One region of the Kosakonia sacchari SP1 genome, then DNA from elsewhere that is predicted to be linked to it. Evidence: predicted binding sites of a transcription regulator. Region 1 holds the regulator's gene; the other holds the start of a gene.
What was found. Region 1 encodes Fur, which represses iron uptake genes when iron is present. Its sites were predicted from a motif close to ATAATAATGAGAACNACTATCAA; they were not measured.
Positions count from the first base shown of each region.

Region 2: feoA (ferrous iron transporter A) is a predicted target of Fur. The motif match lies at 1,711-1,733, and genes of this name have one in related genera.

Region 1 is NZ_CP007215.2:3,417,031-3,421,245, reverse strand. Features, by position in the region: gene C813_RS39205 (beta-N-acetylhexosaminidase) at 1-2,174, shown strand, start outside; gene fur (ferric iron uptake transcriptional regulator) at 2,289-2,735, opposite strand; gene fldA (flavodoxin FldA) at 3,028-3,558, opposite strand; gene ybfE (LexA regulated protein) at 3,722-4,003, opposite strand; gene ybfF (esterase) at 4,136-4,215, opposite strand, start outside.
Region 2 is NZ_CP007215.2:351,292-355,506, reverse strand. Features, by position in the region: gene C813_RS24585 (Tex family protein) at 1-1,336, shown strand, start outside; gene feoA (ferrous iron transporter A) at 1,830-2,057, shown strand; gene feoB (Fe(2+) transporter permease subunit FeoB) at 2,091-4,215, shown strand, end outside.

The DNA.
Region 1 (4,215 bases):
ATACGGATACGGAAGATTTATCCCGCTTTGTTACGCCGCTTGATAACCAGTGGAAACGTACGCCGGACGACAAAAATATCCTGATGACTGCTGAGGCGCGCTTTGAGAAAAATAGCGATGTGAAAACGCTAAATCTCGCGTCGCTGCGTGGCCAGATTGTGCCAACGCCACAGCACGTTAACATCCACGGGCAGGATGTCGACCTGAGTAAGGGCGTGAAGCTGGATCTCTCCGCGCTGAGTGCCGATGCACAAGATGCGGTGAAATCACGTTTTGCATTACTGGGCGTGAAAGAGGGCAATTATCCGCTACGGACTGAAATTGCCAGCAACACCTTTAGCGGCGATGAGGCGGTGTCTGGCGCGTACCGTCTGCATATTGGCGCGAAAGAAACCGTGGTGACCGGCTACGATCAAGCGGGCGTGTTCTACGGTCTGCAATCGCTGCTGTCGCTCGTTCCTGCTACGGGCGAGATGAAGATTGCCGCGCTTGAAGCGAAAGATGCACCGCGTTTTGATTATCGCGGCATCCAGCTGGATGTTGGTCGCAACTTCCACAGTAAAGCGGCGGTACTGCGCCTGTTAGATCAGATGTCGGCATACAAACTGAACAAATTCCATTTCCATCTTACGGATGATGAAGGCTGGCGCATTGAGATCCCCGGCCTGCCGGAACTGACCGATATCGGCAGTAAGCGTTGTCATGATCTGAGTGAGAAAACGTGCCTGTTGCCGCAGCTCGGTTCCGGACCGGACAGTAATAACAACGGTAGCGGTCACTTCAGCCGTGCCGATTACATCGAAATCCTCAAATACGCCAAAGCGCGACAAATCGAAGTGATCCCGGAAATCGATATGCCAGCTCATGCGCGTGCAGCGGTGATCTCGATGGAAGCGCGTTACGATCGCCTGATGAAAGCAGGCAAAGAGAAAGAGGCAAATCAATATCGTCTGCTGGATCCCACTGATACATCGAACACCACCGGTGTGCAGTTCTATAACCGCACTGGTTATCTCAATCCGTGCCTTGATTCGTCGCGTAACTTCGTAGACAAAGTGATTGGTGAAATCCAGCAGATGCATAAAGAAGCCGGGCTGCCGCTGAATACCTGGCATTTTGGCGGTGACGAAGCGAAAAACATCTATCTGGGCGCCGGTTATACGGATCAGAAAAAACCGGAAGCGGGCAAAGGCATTATTGATCAGAGCAATCAGGATAAGCCGTGGGCGAAATCGCAAGCCTGCCAGGCGATGATCAAAGAGGGCAAAGTTGCCGACGTGGAACATCTCTCCAGCTATTTTGGCGTTGAGGTCAGCAAGCTGGTGAAAGCGCACGGCATTGACACGATGCAGGCGTGGCAGGACGGTTTGAAAGATGCCAAAGACGCGTCGGTGTTCGCCACCGATCATGTCAATGTTAACTTCTGGGATACGCTCTACTGGGGCGGTTTTGACTCGGTGAATGACTGGGCGAACAAAGGCTTCCGCGTTGTGGTCTCTAACCCTGATTACGTTTATCTCGATTTCCCGAATGAGGTCAACCCGGCCGAAAGCGGTTACTACTGGGGTACGCGTTTTAGCGATGAACGTAAGATTTTCAGTTTCGCCCCGGACAACATGCCGCAGAACGCGGAAACCTCGCTCGATCGTGATGGCAACCCGTTTAGCGCGAAATCCGACAAACCGTGGCCGGGCGCGTATGGCCTTTCTGCGCAGCTGTGGAGCGAGGTGGTGCGCACCGATAACCAGATGGAGTACATGATTTATCCGCGTATGGTTTCGGTGGCTGAACGTGCATGGCATCGCGCGGGCTGGGAGCAGGATTACAAAGCCGGACGTGAATACAAAGGCGGTGAGACACATCTGGTAGATGTGAAAGCGCTGGAACGTGACTGGCAACGCTTTGCGAACCTGTTAGGTCATCGCGAACTGGCGAAACTGGATAAGGCTGGTGTTCATTACCGCCTGCCAGTACCGGGCGCGCGCGTGGTGGGTGGAAAACTTGAAGCCAATACCAGCTTCCCAGGCATGGTGGTTGAGTTTTCAACCGACGGCGGCAAAAACTGGCAGCGCTACGACGATAAAGCGCGTCCGCAAGTGAGCGGGGAAGTGCAGGTGCGAACCGTCAGCCCGGACGGTAAACGCTTTAGCCGTGTCGACAGCGTAAAAGCGTAATGTGAGGCAGTGATTACACCCGGCGGCGCGAGCTTGCCGGGTTTTTCTTTTTTGCCAGTATTGCAGGCAAAAAAAAGCCAACCGTCAGGTTGGCTTTTTAGGCTTCAAAAGCTGTTATTTCGCGTCGTGCGCGTGTTCATCTTCGCGGCAGTCACCTTCGGCGCAGTGACCGTAAAGGTAAAGACTGTGGTTAGTCAGGCGAATGCCGTGTTTCGCGGCGATTTCACGCTGACGCGCTTCAATGGAGTCATCACTGAATTCAATCACCTTGCCGCAATCGAGGCAGATCAGGTGATCGTGGTGATGTTGCTGAGTCAGTTCAAAAACGGACTTGCCGCCTTCGAAGTTATGACGGGTCACAATCCCGGCGTCGTCAAACTGGTTCAGTACACGGTAAACCGTTGCCAGTCCGATCTCTTCGCCCATGTCGATCAGTCGTTTGTATAAATCTTCCGCACTGACATGATGGTTATCCGGTTCCTGAAGCACTTCAAGGATTTTTAACCGAGGAAGCGTGACTTTCAGGCCGGCCTTCTTTAATGCGGTATTGTTGTCAGTCATGCGGAATCTGTCCTGTTGCTATACGATTCACTTCCTTAGCGGAAGTTATAAGGAATGCACCTGGGGTAATGCGTCTCATTATAGAACTGCCATGGCTGGATGAAAACTGCAAGCCCTCAAGTAAAGTAAGCTTATAAAACGTGGTGTCGCCAGCAAAGTCCTTTACGGCGGCACCCAGTTTAGCAGGGCTCATTGTACAGCGATGGATAAAAAAGTTAAAAATTTGTAGCAATTATTTCCATTGCTTTTATCTATTAATACGGCGCAATCCACAGATTACGCCGTAAAAAACTCAGGCATTAAGGATATCGTCCAGGTGCAACTCTTCGCGAACCTGTTTTACCCATTTTTGAACGCGTTCGGAAGTCAGCTCAGGTTGACGGTCTTCGTCAATCGCCAGGCCAACGAAGTGGTCATCGTCCGCCAGACCTTTAGAGGCTTCAAAATGGTAGCCCGCAGTCGGCCAGTGACCAACAATGGTCGCGCCGCGCGGTTCGATGATATCGCGAATGGTGCCCAGCGCATCGCAGAAATATTCCGCGTAATCTTCCTGGTCGCCACAGCCGAACAGCGCAACTAATTTACCGTTAAAGTCGATCTCTTCCAGCGTCGGGAAAAAGTCATCCCAGTCGCACTGCGCTTCACCATAGTACCAGGTAGGAATGCCGAGCAACAGAATGTCATACCCTTCGATATCTTCTTTGCTGCTCTTGGCAATGTCATGTACGTCGGCAACGTCTTTACCAAGCTGACTCTGAATCATTTTCGCGATGTTTTCGGTGTTGCCGGTGTCGCTGCCGAAGAAAATGCCTGTAATTGCCATGAGTAAAATAACCTCTTGAAACTTAATGAGTATGGTGGTGGCGCTACGCCTACAGATAAGGGCAATCATAGCAGAACAGGGAAGCACGCGGAAACTGCTATCGCGTCGGACTGCACTGTATGACACATGAAAGTGTTATTTCGATGATGTTTCGGAGGATTCGCTAGCCGCGCAATGCCTTCAGCTGCGCCAGCAGCATCTCTTCGATAAGCTCGCTGCGGCTCATATCACGCGCTTCCGCCAGCTCGTTTAACGCATCGACGGCTTCCACGTTGAGTTTTAATTCGACACGCTTAAGCCCACGAACTTTATCGCGTTTTAGCTGATTGCGTTTGTTGATGCGCAATTGTTCATCGCGCGAGAGCGGGTTTGTCTTCGGCCGTCCCGGGCGACGCTCATTCGCGAACAGATCTAGTGTCGTACGGTCCGTTTGTTCTTTAGCCATGGTCTAAGCATACTACGGGAAAAACAAGCAATCGGGCGGCGCGCCCGGGCTGAATAGCGCGCCATCATACATCAGCACAACGGACACGCCAACGACCGGGCGCGTTGAAACGACCAGTCGCCGCCTTTTTAATCAATTTGTCTTTTCAGCGAGATAGCGACGAATAGCACGCAAAACCGCGTCGGGTTTCTCGGCATGAACCCAATGGCCGG
Region 2 (4,215 bases), 1.8 Mb from region 1:
TCTGCGCACCGGTGTGAAAGTCGCGGTGGTGGATGCCACCGGCAAACTGGTCGCCACCGACACCATCTATCCGCATACCGGGCAAGCAGCAAAAGCGGCAGTAGCCGTCGCGGCGCTGTGCGAAAAACACAATGTTGAACTGGTGGCGATTGGTAACGGCACCGCCTCGCGCGAGACGGAACGCTTCTACCTTAATGTGCAGAAACAGTTCCCGAAAGTGACCGCGCAGAAAGTGATTGTCAGCGAAGCGGGCGCATCGGTTTATTCCGCTTCCGAGCTGGCAGCGCTCGAATTCCCGGATCTGGATGTTTCACTGCGCGGCGCGGTCTCCATTGCTCGTCGTTTGCAGGATCCGCTGGCGGAACTGGTGAAAATCGATCCGAAATCTATCGGTGTCGGCCAGTACCAGCACGATGTCAGCCAGACGCAACTGGCGCGCAAACTGGATGCAGTGGTCGAGGATTGCGTAAACGCCGTCGGCGTTGATCTGAATACTGCCTCTGTGCCACTGCTAACGCGCGTCGCCGGTTTAACCCGCATGATGGCGCAGAATATTGTCGCCTGGCGTGATGAGAACGGTCAGTTCCTGAACCGCCAGCAGTTGCTGAAAGTGAGCCGTCTGGGGCCGAAAGCCTTTGAGCAGTGCGCGGGCTTCCTGCGTATTAACCATGGTGACAACCCGCTGGACGCCTCCACCGTTCACCCGGAAACCTACCCGGTGGTGGAACGTATTCTGGCGGCAACCGAGCAGTCACTGCGCGATCTGATGGGCAACAGCGCGGAGCTGCGCAAACTGAAAGCCAGTGATTTTACTGATGCACAGTTCGGTGTACCGACGGTGACTGACATCATCAAAGAGCTGGAGAAACCGGGGCGCGACCCGCGTCCTGAGTTTAAAACCGCGACTTTCGCCGAAGGCGTGGAAACGATGAATGACCTGCTGCCGGGCATGGTGCTCGAAGGCGCGGTAACCAACGTGACTAACTTTGGCGCTTTCGTTGATATCGGCGTGCATCAGGATGGTCTGGTGCACATTTCATCGCTGGCGGATAAGTTCGTCGAAGACCCGCATACCGTGGTGAAAGCGGGCGATATCGTGAAGGTTAAAGTGCTCGAAGTGGATTTACAGCGCAAACGAATCGCGTTGACCATGCGTCTGGACGAGCAGCCAGGCGACACCAGTACTCGTCGTGGCAACGGCAACAGCAGCAACCGCGATAACGGCAATCGTAATGCTGCGCGCCCGGCGAAAGCACCACGCGGTCGCGACAGCCAGCCGAGCGGCAACAGTGCGATGATGGATGCTCTCGCTGCGGCAATGGGTAAAAAACGTTAATCTTTACCCCTCCCTTCACCGGGAGGGGTATTTTTTGCAAACACATTCGAAAAAGTCCCAATTAAAACTGTCGATTAATGAAAGAAATGCAATTAACTCGTTATTTCGCCTGTTATTTACTATTCAAAATTATTAACTAATCACGCCCAATATTTAATTAGGCTATTGGTATCTGCGTTATTTTTCTTGCGCGGTGCATATTACAAATATTAAACACGCATAAACTTTGTAAAATAAAAATTATCTTTTTAACCTGCCGGTAATATTTCTTCCTTTTGCAGCGGGAATTCACAACTCTACAAATTTTTGAGCTACGTCAAAAGAGAATCAAATTATCAATTCTGCCCCCGACAAACGCATTTTTATGATTGATGATAAAAACTATTCTCATTATCATTGGTTCAGTAGATTATTTCTCCACCCCTTCGATGATGAACAGTGCGCCAGACGGCGCGTGATAACTCTTGGCTCGCAGCGTAAATAAGTAGGCTCTATGCAATTCTCTCCTGACAGCGCGTGGAAAATTACCGGTTTCTCTCAAGAAATAAGCCCGGCCTGGCGACAAAAACTCCTGTCATTAGGGATGTTGCCCGGCTCCTCTTTTAATGTGGTGCGCGTCGCCCCTTTGGGTGACCCTATTCATATTGAAACCCGCCGCGTTAATTTAGTGTTACGGAAAAAAGATCTCGCGTTCCTCGAACTGGAAGCGGTATCTCGTTAATCGGCCAGTCGTTACAAAGAGTGCTAAGTAAAAATGAAAAAATTGACCATTGGCTTAATTGGTAACCCGAATTCTGGCAAGACAACGTTATTTAATCAGCTCACCGGCGCGCGTCAGCGAGTGGGAAACTGGTCCGGCGTAACCGTTGAGCGCAAAGAGGGACAGTTCAACACCACTGACCACCAGGTGACGCTTGTCGATCTTCCCGGCACCTATTCGCTCACCACCATTTCCGCGCAAACATCGCTCGATGAGCAAATCGCCTGCCACTACATTTTAAGCGGTGATGCCGATCTGGTGATTAACGTGGTCGATGCATCCAACCTGGAGCGCAACCTCTACCTGACGCTGCAATTGCTGGAGCTGGGCGTACCGTGCATCATCGCCCTCAACATGCTGGATATCGCCGAAAAACAGAAAGTCCGCATTGATATCGACGGCCTTGCCGCGCGCCTGGGCTGCCCGGTGATCCCGCTGGTTTCCACGCGTGGTCGCGGGATTGAAGCGCTGAAAATGGCTGTCGATCGTCACCAACACAACGACAACATAGAACTGGTGCATTACGCCCAGCCCCTTTCCCGCGAAGCAGACGCGCTGGCACAGCAAATGGCCGATGATGTGCCGTTGCAGCAACGTCGCTGGATGGGCCTGCAAATGCTCGAAGGTGATATTTACAGCCGCGCCAACTCTGGCGTCAGCGAACAACAACTGGCTGCCTCGCTCGCACGTCTGGGAGCGGAAATGGACGACCCTGCGCTGCACATTGCTGATGCGCGCTATCAGTCGATTGCGGCGATTTGCGATACCGTCAGCAACACGCTCACCGCCGAGCCAAGCCAGTTCACCGCCGCGGTTGACCGCATCATCATTAACCGCTTTTTGGGCTTGCCGATCTTTTTGTTCGTCATGTATCTGATGTTTCTGTTTGCCATTAACATCGGCGGCGCATTCCAGCCGATTTTCGACGCGGGCTCGGTAGCCATATTTATTCATGGTATTCAGTGGCTGGGTTATACGCTGCACTTCCCGGAATGGCTGACCGTATTTCTGGCACAAGGGCTTGGCGGCGGCGTGAATACCGTGCTGCCGCTGGTGCCACAGCTCGGCATGATGTACCTGTTTATGTCCTTTCTTGAAGATTCCGGTTACATGGCACGCGCCGCGTTTGTGATGGACCGCCTGATGCAATCGCTGGGGCTGCCGGGCAAATCTTTCGTACCGCTGATTGTCGGCTTTGGCTGTAACGTTCCGTCGGTGATGGGCGCGCGTACATTAGACGCGCCGCGTGAACGTCTGATCACCATTATGATGGCGCCGTTTATGTCCTGCGGCGCGCGTCTGGCCATCTTCGCGGTTTTCGCTGCTGCCTTTTTCGGTCAGCAGGGAGCGCTCACCGTCTTCTCGCTGTATGTGATTGGTATCGTGATGGCGATCCTTACTGGTCTGGTGCTGAAACATACGCTGCTGCGCGGCGAAGCATCGCCGTTTGTGATGGAACTACCGGTGTATCACGTGCCGCATCTGAAAAGCCTGTTGCTGCAAACCTGGCAGCGTCTGAAAGGCTTTGTCATCCGCGCGGGTAAAGTGATTATCATTGTCAGCATTTTCCTCAGCGCGATGAACAGCTTCTCGCTGGATGGTCGTACCGTACACAAAATTGATGAATCTGCGCTGGCCTCTGTCAGCCGCGTCTTTACCCCGCTGCTGGAGCCGATTGGCGTGCATGGCGACCACTGGCAAGCCACCGTGGGTCTTGTTACGGGCGCAATGGCGAAAGAGGTGGTCGTCGGTACGCTGAACTCGCTTTACACCGCGGAAAATATTGAGCAGGAAGCCTTTAACCCAGCGGAATTCAGCCTGGCGGGTGAGCTGATTGCCGCTCTGGAAGATACGGCGAAAAGCGTGAAAGAGACATTCAGCCTGAGCGTACTGGCTAACCCAATCGAAGCCAGCAAAGGCGACGGCGAAATGGCGACCGGCACCATGGGCGTGATGAGCGAAAAATTCGGCAGTGCGGCAGCCGCTTACAGCTATCTGATTTTTGTGCTGCTTTACGTACCGTGTATCACCGCGATGGGCGCTATCGCCCGCGAATCCAGCCGTGGCTGGATGGGTTTCTCGGTGCTGTGGGGGCTGAATATCGCTTACTCGCTCGCCA